Regions from separate parts of the Streptomyces sp. NPDC020965 genome, predicted to be linked through region 1. Evidence: predicted binding sites of a transcription regulator. Region 1 holds the regulator's gene; each other region holds the start of a gene.
What was found. Region 1 encodes HrcA, which represses chaperone genes, less so after heat shock. Its sites were predicted from a motif close to TTNGCACTCNGNNNNNCNGAGTGCNAA; they were not measured.
Positions count from the first base shown of each region.

Region 2: groL (chaperonin GroEL) is a predicted target of HrcA. The motif match lies at 2,800-2,826, and genes of this name have one in related genera.
Region 3: groES (co-chaperone GroES) is a predicted target of HrcA. The motif match lies at 3,207-3,233, and genes of this name have one in related genera.

Region 1 is NZ_JBIRRE010000001.1:985,278-990,498, reverse strand. Features, by position in the region: gene ACH4S7_RS04315 (DUF3097 domain-containing protein) at 174-995, opposite strand; gene ACH4S7_RS04310 (MBL fold metallo-hydrolase) at 1,201-1,935, opposite strand; gene hrcA (heat-inducible transcriptional repressor HrcA) at 2,136-3,161, shown strand; gene dnaJ (molecular chaperone DnaJ) at 3,162-4,295, shown strand; gene ACH4S7_RS04295 (nitronate monooxygenase) at 4,461-5,221, shown strand, end outside.
Region 2 is NZ_JBIRRE010000012.1:196,024-201,244, reverse strand. Features, by position in the region: gene ACH4S7_RS30970 (hypothetical protein) at 1-916, shown strand, start outside; gene groL (chaperonin GroEL) at 1,013-2,635, opposite strand; gene ACH4S7_RS30960 (cold-shock protein) at 3,085-3,288, opposite strand; gene ACH4S7_RS30955 (MoaD/ThiS family protein) at 3,893-4,168, opposite strand; gene thrC (threonine synthase) at 4,323-5,221, opposite strand, start outside.
Region 3 is NZ_JBIRRE010000002.1:302,481-307,701, reverse strand. Features, by position in the region: gene ACH4S7_RS08305 (hydroxyacid dehydrogenase) at 1-745, shown strand, start outside; gene groL (chaperonin GroEL) at 991-2,616, opposite strand; gene groES (co-chaperone GroES) at 2,752-3,060, opposite strand; gene ACH4S7_RS08290 (polysaccharide deacetylase family protein) at 3,911-4,882, opposite strand; gene ACH4S7_RS08285 (SAM-dependent methyltransferase) at 5,060-5,221, shown strand, end outside.

The DNA.
Region 1 (5,221 bases):
GTAATTCTGACTAGAACGGGTGCTTTTCATATGTTCGGCACGCTATGCCTGGTCGGACCCTGCCAGCCGGCCCGATCAAGCCCCCCGTCCCACCCGCGACGACCGCGCCGCGACCTTCGCGCTGACGCCGGTCAGCCACCCGCCTGAGCCGCCCGCCCCGCGCGCGGAGCCGGTCAGTCCACCGTCACGAAGTCGATCAGTTCCTCCACCCGTCCCAGCAGCTCCGGCTCCAGATCCTTGTACGACCGCACCCGCGACAGGATGTGCTGCCAGGCCGCGCCCGTGTTCTCCGGCCAGCCGAGCGCCTCACAGACCCCCGTCTTCCAGTCCCGGCCGCGCGGGACCGTCGGCCACGCGGGGATGGCGAGCGATGACGGCTTCACCGCCTCCCAGACGTCGATGAAGGGATGGCCCGTCACCAGGACGTACGGATCGGTCACCGAGGCCGCGATCCGGGACTCCTTCGAGCCCGGGACCAGATGGTCCACCAGCACCCCGAGGCGGGCGTCCGGCCCCGGCGAGAACTCCGCGACGATGGCGGGCAGATCGTCGATCCCCTCCAGATACTCGACCACCACCCCCTCGATCCGCAGGTCGTCGCCCCAGACCCGCTCCACCAGTTCGGCGTCGTGGCGGCCCTCCACATAGATGCGGCCCGCGCGCGCCACCCGCGCCCGTGCGCCCGGGACCGCGACGGATCCGGAAGCGGTACGGGACCGGGCACCGGGGGAGCGGCCGGCCGCCGCGGCCGACGGGCGGACCAGGGTCACCACCACGCCCTCCAACAGGAAGCCCCTCGGGTCCAGCGGGAAGACCCGGTGCTTGCCGAAACGGTCCTCCAGGGTCACCGTGCCCGCCTCGCAGCCGATCACGGCGCCGCAGAAGCCCGTGCTGACCTCCTCCACGACCAGATCGGGGTCGGCGGGGACCTCGGGAGCCGGAGTCGACCGCTTCCAGGGCGGCGTCAGATCAGGGCTGTCGTATCTGCTGCGCATGGGCTCATTCTGCCGCCACGCCCCCAACGGGAGCCCCTGAGGAAACCGACAGGCCCCGAGGCGCCCCTCGCGCCCACGGAACCCGCCAAGCCCCGCCAAGCCCCACCAAGCACCGAGCGCCCCTCGCGCCCCGAAGACCCCTCGCCTCCCGAACACCCGCCCGTGGCCCTACCGGCGAGCCGGCCCGCCCCCCCCACCACCGCCGTCACGACCCCCCGAACCGCCGCGCCAGCGCGTCCCGCTGGGCCCGTACGAAGGTGGCGTCCACCACCGCGCCGTGCCCCGGCACATACAGCGCGTCCTCCCCGCCGATGGCCAGCAGCCGGTCCAGCGCGGCCGGCCAGCGCGCGCCGACCGCGTCCGGCCCCGCCTGCGGTTCGCCGGACTCCTCCACCAGATCGCCGCAGAACACCACCGCGGGGCTCCCCGCCACCGGGGGCACCAGGGCCGCCAGATCGTGTCCCGTATGGCCGGGGCCGACCGAGACCAGCAGCACCCGGCGGCCGCCCCCCAGCTCCACCGTCAGCTCGCCGGAGACCGTCCGGCCCGGCACCACCAGCCGCGCGGTCGCCGCCGCCGCGTCGGCCGCGGCCACCCCGTGCCGTACGGCGTCGGCCCGCAGCACCTCGCGCTCCCGCGTCAGTAGCGCGTCGACGCCCAGCGCCCCGTACACCGGCGTGCCGTCGAAGGCTGCCGTCCCCAGCACATGGTCGAAATGGGGGTGGCTCAGTGCGATATGCGTCACCCGGCCGCCGTTGAGCAGGGCCTCCGCCTGGGTCCGGAGTTCGGCGCCCTCGTGGAGGGTCGAGCCGGTGTCGTAGAGGAGGGCGCCCTCCGTGCCGACGATCAATCCACTGGTCGCGTCCCACCCCGGCAGTCGGCGGCGGCCCACTCCGGCGGCCAACCGCTCCCAGCCGAGGTCTTCCCAAGCGACATCCATAGCGGCGACGCTACTGGCACGACCAGCGAGGGCGCGCGGTAGGGTGGCCGGTCGCCCTTGCTACGGCCGTACCTCACGGCCGTACACTGGCACGGGGAAATCCTGGCACTCGAACCTTCTGAGTGCCAGGGAGCCCCCGGCGAACGACCAACGGAACCCGACCGACGAACCACCGAGAGACCGAGCTGGAGGTGTGCGCGATGCTCAGCGAACGCAGACTCGAAGTGTTGCGCGCCATCGTCCAGGACTATGTCGGCACCGAGGAGCCAGTCGGCTCCAAGGCGCTCACCGAGCGTCACCGCCTGGGCGTCTCCCCGGCCACGGTGCGCAACGACATGGCGGTGCTGGAGGAGGAGGGGTTTATCGCCCAGCCCCACACCAGTGCCGGGCGCATCCCGACGGACAAGGGATACCGCCTCTTCGTCGACAAGCTGGCCGGGGTCAAGCCCTTGTCCTCGGCCGAGCGGCGCGCCATTCAGAGCTTCCTCGACGGTGCCGTGGACCTCGACGACGTCGTCGGGCGTACGGTCAGGCTGCTGGCGCAGCTCACCCGGCAGGTCGCCGTCGTCCAGTACCCCTCGCTCACCCGGTCCACGGTCCGGCATGTGGAGCTGCTCTCGCTGGCGCCCGCCCGACTGATGCTCGTACTGATCACGGACACCGGCCGGGTCGAACAGCGCATGATCGACTGCCCGGCGCCGTTCGGTGACACCTCGCTAGCGGATCTGCGGGCGCGGCTCAACAGCCGGGTCGTCGGACGCCGGTTCGCGGATGTGCCGCAGTTGGTGCAGGACCTTCCCGAGTCCTTCGAGCCGGAGGACCGGGGGCCCGTCTCCACCGTGCTCTCCACTCTGCTGGAGACCCTGGTCGAGGAGACCGAGGAGCGGCTGGTGATCGGCGGCACCGCCAATCTCACCCGCTTCGGACATGACTTCCCCCTGACGATCAGGCCGGTGCTGGAGGCGCTGGAAGAGCATGTGGTGCTGCTCAAACTCCTCGGCGAGGCGAAGGAATTGGGCGGGATGGGCATGACCGTCCGGATCGGTCATGAGAATGCCCATGAGGGCCTCAACTCAACGTCCGTGGTCGCCGTCGGCTACGGTTCGGGCGACGAGGCAGTCGCCAAACTCGGCGTGGTCGGACCGACCCGCATGGACTACCCCGGAACGATGGGAGCGGTACGCGCAGTGGCACGTTACGTCGGACAGATCCTGGCGGAGTCGTAAGTGGCCACGGACTATTACGCCGTGCTCGGCGTACGCCGCGACGCGTCCCAGGACGAGATCAAGAAGGCATTCCGACGGCTCGCGCGCGAGCTGCACCCGGATGTGAATCCTGATCCGAAGACGCAGGAGCGCTTCAAGGAGATCAACGCCGCCTACGAGGTGTTGTCGGACCCGCAGAAGAAGCAGGTCTACGACCTCGGCGGGGATCCGCTCTCGCAGGCCGGTGGTGGTGCGGGCGGCTTCGGAGCCGGAAACTTCGGGAATTTCTCGGACATCATGGACGCGTTCTTCGGGACGGCGTCGCAGCGGGGGCCGAGGTCGCGTACGCGGCGCGGCCAGGACGCGATGATTCGCCTGGAGATCAATCTCAACGAGGCCGCCTTCGGTACGACCAAGGAGATCCAGGTCGACACCGCCGTCGTCTGCACCACGTGCAGCGGCGAGGGCGCGGCCCCCGGCACCTCGGCGCAGACCTGTGACATGTGCCGTGGCCGCGGTGAGGTCTCGCAGGTGACGCGGTCCTTCCTGGGCCAGGTCATGACCTCGCGGCCGTGTCCGCAGTGCCAGGGCTTCGGGACCGTCGTGCCCACGCCGTGTCCGGAGTGCGCGGGTGACGGCCGGGTGCGTTCGCGCCGGACCCTGACCGTGAAGATCCCGGCCGGTGTCGACAACGGCACGCGGATCCAGCTCGCGGGCGAGGGCGAGGTCGGCCCCGGTGGCGGCCCGGCCGGCGATCTGTACGTCGAGATACACGAACTACCGCACTCGGTGTTCCAGCGGCGCGGCGACGATCTGCACTGCACGGTGACCATTCCGATGACGGCGGCCGCCCTCGGTACGCAAGTGCCGCTGGAGACGCTCGACGGCGTGGAGGAGGTCGACATCCGGCCCGGTACCCAGTCGGGTCAGTCGATTCCGCTGCACGGGCGGGGCGTGACGCATCTGCGGGGCGGCGGTCGCGGTGACCTCATCGTGCACGTCGAGGTGATGACACCGACAAAGCTGGACGCGGAGCAGGAGCGGGTGCTGCGGGAGCTGTCGAAGCTGCGGGGTGAGGAGCGGCCCCTGGGCCAGTTCCAGCCCGGTCAGCAGGGACTGTTCTCCCGGCTGAAGGACGCGTTCAACGGCCGTTAGGGTTCCGGGCCGGGCCCCAGTGGCCCGGCCCGCGACCCGTACCGCGGTTCCGCGAAGGCGCCCCGCAGGGGGTGGCGCGGACCAGCGGGCGCGAGGCGGCAGCGCCCGGCGAAAGGCCGGTACGCCCGATTCGGTGGGGCGGGAGCGGCATGGCACGATGCAAGCATGTCCTCCGCACTGACCGATCTCTGCCGGTATCCGATCGTGCAGGCCCCCATGGCGGGCGGCGCCTCGTGCCCCGGTCTTGCCGCCGCCGTCTCCGACGCGGGCGGGCTCGGCTTCCTCGCCGCCGGGTACAAGACCGCGGACGGCATGTACCAGGAGATCAACCAGATCCGGCGACTGACCCCCCGACCCTTCGGGGTCAATCTCTTCATGCCGCAGCCCAGGACCGTCGACCCGGGCGCCGTGGACGTCTACCGGCATCAGCTCGCCGGTGAGACCAGTTGGTACGAGACCCCGCTCGGTGACGCCGACTGCGGTTCCGACGACGGCTACGAGGCCAAGCTCGCCATCCTCCGCGACGATCCCGTGCCCGTCGTCTCCTTCACCTTCGGCTGCCCGACCGCCGCCGTGCTCTCCGCCTTCGCCGAGGCCGGTACCTTCACCGTCGTCACCGTCACCACGCCCGAGGAGGCCCGGGCCGCCGAGCGAGCCGGTGCCGACGCGCTGTGCGTGCAGGGCGTCGAGGCCGGCGGCCACCAGGGCACCCACCGGGACGATCCCGCCACCGACGGCGCCGGGATCGGCCTGCTCGCCCTCGTCGCGCTGATCCGCGAGACCGTGGAGCTCCCCCTCATCGCCACCGGTGGTCTGATGCGCGGCACCCAGATCGCCGCCGTCCGCGCGGCCGGGGCCGATGCGGCACAGCTTGGCACCGCGTTCCTCGTCTGCCCCGAGTCCGGCGCCCACAGCCTGCACAAACA
Region 2 (5,221 bases), on a different contig from region 1:
CATCACCGCGACGGGCGACCGGACCCGGGTACTGCCCGGTGAGCAGGCCACGATCACCGGCCGGGCGCTCTTCGGCACCGATCCCGCCGCCAACACCGCCCTGCGCGTCCGGCTGATCGGCAAGCAGCTAAAGCCCGGCAACGAGCCGTACGAGACCCTGGTGACCACCGACGCGGACGGACGCTTCACCGTCCGGCAGACCGGTCTGTCGGACCGCCGGATCGAGGGCTGGGAGGCCCGGCCCGTCGACCCGTTCCTCAGCGGCTCCGTCACGGGAGTGCTGACCCATCCGACGCCGGGCCGGATCACCGCGGGCGAATCGTCGCTGGGCGCGAACGGCACGGTCAAGGTCACCGGGAGCTTCTCCAGCCTCCACCGGGACCCGGAGTTCCACGAAGCGCAGCCGCACGCACTGCGGATCGAGCGCTCGGCGGACGGGAAGACCGGCTGGAAGTCGGTCGGCTCGGGGACCGGGTGGGCCCACCCGGACTCCGTCTTCACCCTCACCGGGAAGGTCTCGGCGGGCGGTCACTTCCGGGTCCGTCACCTGGAGGACGACCACTTCACCGACACCGTGGGTCCGGTCTTCCGGCTGCACCGCAACGAGACCCGGATCGCCTCGGTCAATGCCAACCCGGAGCCGGTCAAGAAGGGCGCCACGCTCACCGTCACCGGAATCGCGGGCGAGAAGATCGGCAGCACCTGGAAGGCGCTGGGCAAGAAGCCCGTACAGCTCTGGTTCCAGGCGAACGGCAGCACCAAGTGGTCCCGCGTCGACCACGGCACCACCGACACGGTCGGCCGCGCCTCCTTCACCGCCACGGCCGTCAAGGACGGCACCTGGAACATCCGCTACTACGGCAGCTCCACCCGCTTCGACTCCACCGCCAGCGGTGACTACGTCGATGTCCGCTGACCGGTAGGGCACTGGCGCGGGACACGCCGAAGGGCGGCACCCCCGGAGAGGGGGTGCCGCCCTTCGTACGTAACCGGGCTACCGATCCACGAGGGATCAGAAGTCCATGTCACCGCCGGGCATACCACCCGGAGCGGCCGCAGACGCCTTCTCCGGCTTGTCGGCGATGACGGCCTCGGTCGTGAGGAACAGCGCGGCGATCGACGCGGCGTTCTGCAGCGCCGAGCGGGTCACCTTCGCCGGGTCGAGGATGCCCGCGGCGATCATGTCCACGTACTCGCCGGTCGCGGCGTTCAGGCCGTAACCCGGGGTCAGGTTGCGGACCTTCTCGACGACGACGCCACCCTCAAGACCACCGTTGACGGCGATCTGCTTGAGCGGGGCCTCCAGCGCGAGGCGCACGGCGTTGGCGCCAGTGGCCTCGTCACCCGTGAGCTCCAGCTTCTCGAAGACCGACGAAGCCTGCAGCAGCGCCACGCCACCACCGGCGACGATGCCCTCTTCGACGGCCGCCTTCGCGTTGCGAACGGCGTCCTCGATGCGGTGCTTGCGCTCCTTCAGCTCCACCTCGGTCGCGGCGCCGGCCTTGATGACGGCGACGCCACCGGCCAGCTTCGCGAGGCGCTCCTGGAGCTTCTCGCGGTCGTAGTCCGAGTCGGAGTTCTCGATCTCGGCGCGGATCTGGTTGACCCGGCCGGCGACCTGGTCACTGTCACCGGAGCCGTCGACGATCGTGGTCTCGTCCTTGGTGATGACGACCTTGCGGGCGCGGCCCAGCAGGTCCAGGCCGGCGTTCTCAAGCTTGAGACCGACCTCCTCGGAGATGACCGTGCCGCCCGTGAGGATGGCGATGTCGTTGAGCATGGCCTTGCGGCGGTCGCCGAAGCCCGGAGCCTTGACGGCGACGGACTTGAAGGTGCCACGGATCTTGTTCACGACCAGCGTGGACAGGGCCTCGCCCTCAACGTCCTCGGCGATGATCAGCAGGGGCTTGCCCGACTGCATGACCTTCTCCAGCAGCGGAAGGAGGTCCTTCACGTTGCCGATCTTGGAGTTGACGATCAGGATGTACGGGTCGTCCAGGGACGCCTCCATACGCTCCATGTCGGTGGCGAAGTACGCCGAGATGTAGCCCTTGTCGAAGCGCATGCCCTCCGTCAGCTCAAGCTCCAGCCCGAAGGTCTGGGACTCCTCGACGGTGATGACGCCTTCCTTGCCGACCTTGTCCATCGCCTCGGCGATGAGCTCGCCGATCTGGGTGTCAGCGGCGGAGATGGAGGCGGTGGAGGCGATCTGCTCCTTGGTCTCCACGTCCTTGGCCTGCTCGAGCAGGGCACCGGAGACGGCCTCAACGGCCTTCTCGATACCGCGCTTCAGGGCCATGGGGTTGGCGCCGGCCGCTACATTGCGCAGGCCCTCGCGGACGAGCGCCTGGGCGAGGACGGTCGCGGTGGTCGTGCCGTCACCGGCGACGTCGTCCGTCTTCTTGGCGACCTCCTTGACCAGCTCGGCGCCGATCTTCTCGTACGGGTCCTCAAGCTCGATCTCCTTGGCGATGGAAACACCATCGTTGGTGATCGTGGGGGCGCCCCACTTCTTCTCAAGAACGACGTTGCGGCCCTTGGGACCGAGAGTGACCTTGACGGCGTCGGCGAGCTGGTTCATCCCGCGCTCGAGACCGCGCCGTGCCTCCTCGTCGAACGCGATGATCTTTGCCATGTGAAGTGTCCTCCACGGACTGGGTGGGAAGCTCTCGGACCGCGCTGGCGCCCGCGACGGACGGCCTGCCCACCGCGAGGTTCCTAGCCTCGTGCGGTGTGCGGACCTCACCGACCCGGTCCCTTTTTTTGTCACTCTCACCCGGAGAGTGCTAACGCCAATGATTAGCACTCGACCCCTTCGAGTGCAAGCGCCTGGGGAAGAACCGACCCCTCCCGGACCGCCGCCCGCGCCGGGTGGATCCGGCCCGCCCCGCCCGGGTGGACGGCACCTCCACCCGAGGCCACCAGGAGCTCTCCTCTTGATCTTGCCGGGGGGATCGGGCGCGGGTCCGGCCGCTCCCGGGGCGGCCGGACATGCGTATGGGGTCCACATCCCTGGGCGGGATGTGGACCCCATACGGCTGTGCGTGCGCGTCGGTGGCCGATCGCGTCGCAGATGTGGTGGATTCAGACCGCGAGCTTGACCATGTCCGCCTGCGGACCCTTCTGCCCCTGCGAGATCTCGAACTCGACTCGCTGACCCTCCTCCAGGGTGCGGTACCCATCCATCTGGATCGCGCTGTAGTGGACGAATACATCCGCACCACCGTCGACCGCGATGAAGCCGTACCCCTTCTCCGCGTTGAACCACTTGACGGTGCCCTGAGCCATGCCTAACTCCCCTATTACTGGCCCTTGCGCAGGACCGCACTTCGCGGACCCGGGTCAGACCTCACCTGCCGCGTTCTCCCCTCCATGAGCGAGGGGGAGGGACTCGAAGGTGTGCGCCGGAACGCGTCGACCGCGGCTGAATGTATCTGCCCAACTGCCCTCTGCAACAGGTCAATCGGACGAGAATTCCCGGCACAAGCGAACGGGTAATTGAGGGGAATTCAATAAATTCCGGGGCAAGTCGGGCCCGACAAAGGAGACTTATGAGACAAATCCACGGAGCACATTGGCTGCTTCTCATCGGGCGCGGGCGCATTCTCATATGCGGGGCGCCGGGAGCAGCGGTGGGGCGTTCCCCAACTGTAGCGTGCTCAACCCTACAGAATTGCCCCCTCCGTTTGTCTTACCGAGGGGGCAAACGCAGTGACGTTGCGTATGTGGCCGCGGGGCCCGTCCGCGGTGCGGTTCCGGGCCGCCGCGAAGGTCTCCCGGGGGCGGTCCGGACCCCTCGGCCGGGGGCACCGGTCCGGTTCCGGATCGGGCGGTGCGGTGGCCGGTCCGAGCACACCCGACGGGGGGGGTTCGGACCGGCGCACGCGGGCGGTCAGCCTCCGGCGACCGCGGGGATGATCGAGATCCCCGCGCCGTCCGGCGTCGCCGTCGCCAGGCCCTGCTCGAAGCGGACGTCGTCGTCGTTGACGTAGACGTTCACGAAGCGGCGCAGCTTGCCCTCGTCGTCCAGGACGCGCGCGGCGATCCCCGCGTGGTTCTTCTCCAGGTCCGTGATCACCTCGGAGAGGGTCGTCCCCTCCGCCTGGACCTCGGCCTTGCCACCGGTGTAGGTGCGCAGAATGGTGGGGATACGGACGTTGACGCTCATTCTCGGGTCTCCCAGGGGTCTCGGTCGGCGAGGTGTGGCCGGATGTCGGCCGGAGGACGTTCGGCGAGCACGTTCAGCCAGGACGTGCGGCCGGGGGGCTGCCCCCGGCCAGGATCCCGGCCGGGGGCTCCGACCGGGGTCCTGGCGGAGGGGCTCAGCCGGACAGGCCGGCCGCGCGGAAGGCGTCCAGGCTCGCGGGGATGGTCGCGGTGGGACCCGTCGTCGGGGCGACCGCGTCCAGGGTCTTCAGTCCGTCGCCGGTGTTGAGGACGACCGTGGTGAGCGTCGGGTCGAGCAGACCGGCCTCGATCAGCTTCCGGGTCACACCGACGGTCACACCGCCCGCGGTCTCCGCGAAGATGCCCTCGGTGCGGGCCAGCAGCTTGATCGCGTCCACGATCTCCGCGTCGGTGACGTCCTCGACCGCGCCGCTGGTGCGGCGGGCGATGTCCAGGACGTACGGGCCGTCGGCGGGGTTGCCGATCGCCAGCGATTTGGCGATGGTGTCCGGCTTCACCGGCCGTACGACGTCGTGGCCGGCCTTGAAGGCCGCGGAGACCGGCGAGCAGCCCTCCGCCTGGGCGCCGAAGATCCGGTACGGCTTGTCCTCGACCAGACCGAGCTTGATCAGCTCCTGGAGACCCTTGTCGATCTTGGTGAGCTGTGATCCCGACGCGATGGGGATCACGATCTGGTCCGGCAGCCGCCAGCCGAGCTGCTCGCAGATCTCGAACGCGAGGGTCTTGGAGCCCTCGCCGTAGTACGGGCGGAGATTGACGTTGACGAATCCCCAGCCCTCGCCGAGCGGGTCGCCGATCAGCTCGGAGCAGAACCGGTTCACATCGTCGTAGTTGCCCTCGATGCCGACCAGCTCGCCACCGTAGACGGCGGCCATGACGACCTTGCCCTGCTCCAGGTCGTGCGGGATGAAGACGCAGGAGCGGAAGCCCGCCCTGGCAGCCGCCGCGCCGACCGCGCCGGCGAGGTTGCCGGTGGAGGAGCAGGAGAGGGTGGTGAAGCCGAAGGCGCGCGCCGCCTCGACCGCGATGGCGA
Region 3 (5,221 bases), on a different contig from region 1:
ACACCACATCACCGACGCCTGCTGGGAGCGCGGCCTCGCCGTGTCCTCCGCCGCCGCCGCCAATGCACTGCCCGTCGCCGAGTACACGCTCGCCGCCATCCTCTTCGCCGGCAAACGGGTGCGGGAATCGGCCCACCGGTACGGGGAACTGCGCGCCCCGCACGACTGGCTCGGCGAACTCGCGGGCGCGGGCAACTACCGCCGTACGGTGGGGATCGTCGGCGCCTCCCGGATCGGGCGCCGGGTGATCGGTCTGCTGCGCCCCTTCGACATCCACGTCCTGCTGCACGACCCGTATGTCACCGAAGCCGAGGCCGAGGCGCTGGGTGTCGTATGCGTCGGCCTGGACGAGCTGTGCGGTGGCAGTGACATCGTCTCGATCCACGCGCCGGAGCTGCCGGCGACCCGTCGGATGATCGATGCCCGCCGTCTGTCGCTGATGCCCGACGGGGCGACGCTGATCAATACCTCGCGCGGTTCGCTGGTCGACGGGGAGGCGCTGCTGGCGGAACTGGTCTCCGGCCGACTGCGCGCGGTGCTCGATGTGACCGAGCCGGACGTTCCGCCCGCCGACTCCCCGCTGTACACGCTCCCCCAGGTGCTGCTGACCCCGCATATCGCGGGCTCGCTCGGCAATGAGCTGCACCGGCTGGCGGATCTGGCCCTCGACGAGTTGGAGCGGTTCGCGACGGGACGGCCGTTCGCCGAGCCGGTGTCGGCGGAGGCCCGGGACCGGTCCGCGTGATCTCACCGGTCCGGACCGCACCGGACGGCGGCGGTGGCCCGGCGTGGCAGCGGCCCCGGCCACGGCTCGGGCTTCTGACGGCTCAAGCCCCTGGCGGTCGGCGGCTCAGGCGGTCGGCGGCCAGGGCGGTGCCGAGACAGCACCGGGCCCGATGCTCCCGCGACGGGAGCACCGGGCCCGGCTGTGCGCCTACTGGTTCCGGAGGGGCCTACTCGCCCCGTCCGTAACGCTGACGTGTTGGGACGTCAGTGGGAGTGACCGTGGCCACCGTGACCGGCGTCGCCCTCGTCCTCGGCCGGCTTCTCGACGACCAGGGTCTCGGTCGTGAGCAGCAGGGAGGCGATGGAAGCGGCGTTCTCCAGCGCGGAGCGGGTGACCTTGACCGGGTCGATGAGACCGGCCTTCACCAGGTCGCCGTACTCGGCGGTGGCGGCGTTGTAGCCCTGGCCGACGCCCAGCTCGGCGACCTTGGAGACGATGACGTAGCCCTCCAGGCCGGCGTTCTCGGCGATCCAGCGCAGCGGCTCGACGACGGCGCGGCGGACGACGGCGACACCAGTGGCCTCGTCACCCTCCTTGCCGAGGTTGCCCTCCAGCACCTTGGAGGCGTGGATGAGCGCGGAGCCACCACCGGAGACGATGCCCTCCTCGACCGCGGCGCGGGTCGCGGAGATGGCGTCCTCCAGACGGTGCTTCTTCTCCTTCAGCTCCACCTCGGTGGCGGCACCGACACGGATCACGCACACGCCACCGGCCAGCTTCGCGAGGCGCTCCTGGAGCTTCTCGCGGTCCCAGTCGGAGTCCGTGGACTCGATCTCGGCCTTGATCTGGTTGACCCGGCCCGCGACGTCGGCGGAGTTGCCCCCACCGTCGACGATGGTGGTGTCGTCCTTGGTGATCGTGACGCGGCGGGCGCTGCCCAGTACGTCCAGACCGGCCTGGTCGAGCTTGAGGCCGACCTCTTCGGCGATGACGGTGGCACCGGTGAGGGTGGCCATGTCCTGGAGCATCGCCTTGCGACGGTCACCGAAGCCGGGGGCCTTGACGGCGACCGCGTTGAACGTGCCACGGATCTTGTTGACGACCAGGGTGGAGAGCGCCTCGCCCTCGACATCCTCGGCGATGATCAGCAGCGGCTTGGAGCCACCCGCCTGGATGACCTTCTCCAGCAGCGGCAGCAGGTCCTGGATCGAGGAGATCTTGCCCTGGTTGATCAGGATGTACGGGTCCTCAAGGACGGCCTCCATACGCTCCTGGTCGCTGACCATGTACGGGGAGAGGTAGCCCTTGTCGAAGGCCATGCCCTCGGTGAAGTCGAGCTCCAGGCCGAAGGTGTTGGACTCCTCGACGGTGATGACACCGTCCTTGCCGACCTTGTCCATGGCCTCGCCGATGAGCTCGCCGACCTGGGGGTCCTGGGCGGAGAGACCGGCGACGGCGGCGATGTCGGACTTGTCCTCGATCGGACGCGCGGTCGCGAGCAGCTCGTCGGAGATGGCCTTGACGGCGGCGTCGATTCCCTTCTTCAGGGAGGCCGGGGAGGCGCCGGCTGCGACGTTGCGCAGGCCCTCGCGGACCAGGGCCTGGGCCAGCACGGTGGCGGTGGTGGTGCCGTCACCCGCGATGTCGTTGGTCTTGGTCGCCACCTCCTTCACGAGCTGGGCGCCGAGGTTCTCGTACGGGTCGTCGAGCTCGACCTCGCGGGCGATCGTGACACCGTCGTTGGTGATGGTGGGGGCGCCGAACTTCTTGTCGATGACGACATTGCGGCCACGGGGGCCGATCGTCACCTTGACCGTGTCGGCAAGCTTGTTGACGCCGCGCTCAAGGGCGCGACGGGCGTCCTCGTCGAACTTCAGGATCTTCGCCATGGGAGCGTTTCAGTCCTCTTCTGAGACGAAATGCGCCCCCAGCGCCCGATTGTTGAGTGTCAGCGGGAGCCGGGGGCGCAGATCAGGAACAAACGGGGTAGGAGCTTCCGGGGGACGAGCCCCCGGGAACCCGACCTACTTCTCGATGATCGCGAGCACGTCGCGGGCCGAGAGGACGAGGTACTCCTCGCCGTTGTACTTCACCTCGGTGCCGCCGTACTTGCTGTAGAGCACAACGTCACCGGTCTGGACGTCGAGCGGCAGGCGCTCGCCGTTCTCAAAACGGCCCGGACCAACAGCGAGGACGACGCCCTCCTGGGGCTTCTCCTTCGCGGTGTCCGGGATGACCAGGCCAGAGGCCGTGGTCTGCTCGGCGTCGAGCGGCTGGACCACAATGCGGTCCTCGAGCGGCTTGATGGCAACCTTGGAGCTGGCGGTCGTCACGATCCGACCTCCCCCTTCGGAGATCTCACGGGCTTAACTGTCTGGGGTGGCGACCAGGTCGATCCGTCGTCGCGGGTGCCGGACCTGCCTGTCGCTGTATTGGCACTCTCCAGTGGGGAGTGCCAGACCCGAGACTATGACCGCGATTAGCACTCGGTCAAGCGGAGTGCCAATTCAGTGCCCGTATGGCGTGGATACGCCGTCCGCCCGGGGCTGCCATCTGAGGGCACTCAGCGCGCCGCCCCGGCGCCGCGGCGGATCCGCTCCAGCAGCCGCGCGGCCGGTTCCACGAGACCGGGGCCCGGCACCCGGAGCCCGTACGAACGGGAGCGGAGCCCGTACGGGCCCGGCCGGAACCCGCCACGGCGCGGAAGCGCGGCATCCGGCGCAAAGGCGGACGGACGGCGCGCGGCGGGGGCACCTGAGGCCCCGGGCACCGCCCCCGGGGCTCCCAAGACCCCCGGCACTCCAGGGACTCTCGACACCCCGGAGGTTCTGACCGCTCCGGAGGTTCCCGGGGCGCCGGAGGTTCTGACCGCTCCGGAGGTGCTCGGGGCTCCGGAGGTTCTAGCCGCCCCGGAGGCGCTTGGGGCTCCGGAGGCGCTTGGGGCTCCGGAGGCGCTCGGGGCGCCCGAGCAGGTGCCCGAGTGGGCGCCCGACGGGTGTCGCCCCGGGGCTCCCCAGCCTTCCCGTACCGGATCGTGCCGGGGGGCGGCCTTGCGGCCGAGCCGCGCCACCGGGTTCTCGGCGACCACCGCGGACGACGGCACGCACCCGGCGCAGACGAGCAGCGCACCGGCCACGACCGCGAGCGGTGCCGCCCACGGAGCCGACGGCCGGCGCGCTCGGCTCATACGTAGTCTTCCAGCCTCGCCACCGCGTACCCCTTGTCCGTCACGGTCTTCATGACCTGCCGGATCATGTCGGGCATGGTGCCCTCCCAGTCCCCGGGCCCCCGGAAGTGCGTGAGGATGATGTCGCCGGGGTGCAGGTCCCGGTCCCATTCCCGCCACTCCATGCGGTCGGGGAACGCCTCGGCGGCCCACAGCGGCACCGCTTTGACACCGCATGCCTGGGCGGCGCGCAGCGTGTCGTCGTTGTAGTTGCCGTACGGCGGGCGGAAGATCGGAGGGCGTTTCCCGTACAGCTTATGGAGCTTGTCCTGCTGGCCGCAGATCTCCCGCTTCTGCGCGGTGTACGAGAGGCCGGGCATGTAGCGGTGGTTGAGAGTGTGGTTGTGGAGCGCGACGCCCCGGTCCCGCATCTCGCGGAAGTACCCGTAGTTGTCGTTGATCACGTAGTCGCTGAGGAAGGCGCTGTACGGGATCTGAAGTTCGGACATCATGCGGAGCAGCTCGGGGTCCTTCTCCGTGCCGTCGTCGATGGTCAGGAAGACGACTCGCTCCGTGACCGGCACCGTGGTGAAGACCGGTGGCAGCGACTCGCCGCCCGCCACCTCGAAGCCCTTGCGGGTGGTGAGCGCCGGTTTGGTGGCCGGCGGCAGGGGCGCAGCCAGGGGGGTCTTGGCGAGCCCCCACTTCTTGGCGGCCACGGCCCGTGCGGCCTGGGCGCGCCTGACCTTCTCGGCACGGGAGACGGCGCTGGCCGGCCCGTCCTGACCATTGATCTGTTGCCCCGATTTGGGTTGGTTCGGCGGGTTGGGCCTGGCGCCGTCCCGGCCGTCGCTGTCCTGGGCCGCGCAGGCGGTGCCGAGGAGGGCCACGAGCAGGGCCGTCGCGACGGCCCGGGGGTGCCGTGCCCGACCACGGCCGGGCATGACACCTTCTGTCGTCATCTTTCCTTTTTGTCTTACTAGCTGCATGGCGCTGGATCTTGTCAGCACGGACCGGCCAGCCGGGGGGCGACACCGCCGTCCCGGGCGAACCGTCCCCCGCCTGGCCCACCCCACCACCCCACCGCCCCGCCCCAGCGCCCCGCGACACCCCCGCGCCTCCGGGCCCCCCGCCCGCGACCCCCGCACCCCGGCCGCTGGCTCACAATGGACCGGGTGAACGACCTCTCCGCGCTTCTCACCGACGAGGGCCAGGCCCTGCTCACCGCCCTGCGGGACCACTCCCCCGCCCAAGAGCTGGCCATCGCCACCCGACTGCGCCGCGACCACCCCGCCGAGCTGGTCTCGGCGGCACTGGGACAGGCACGG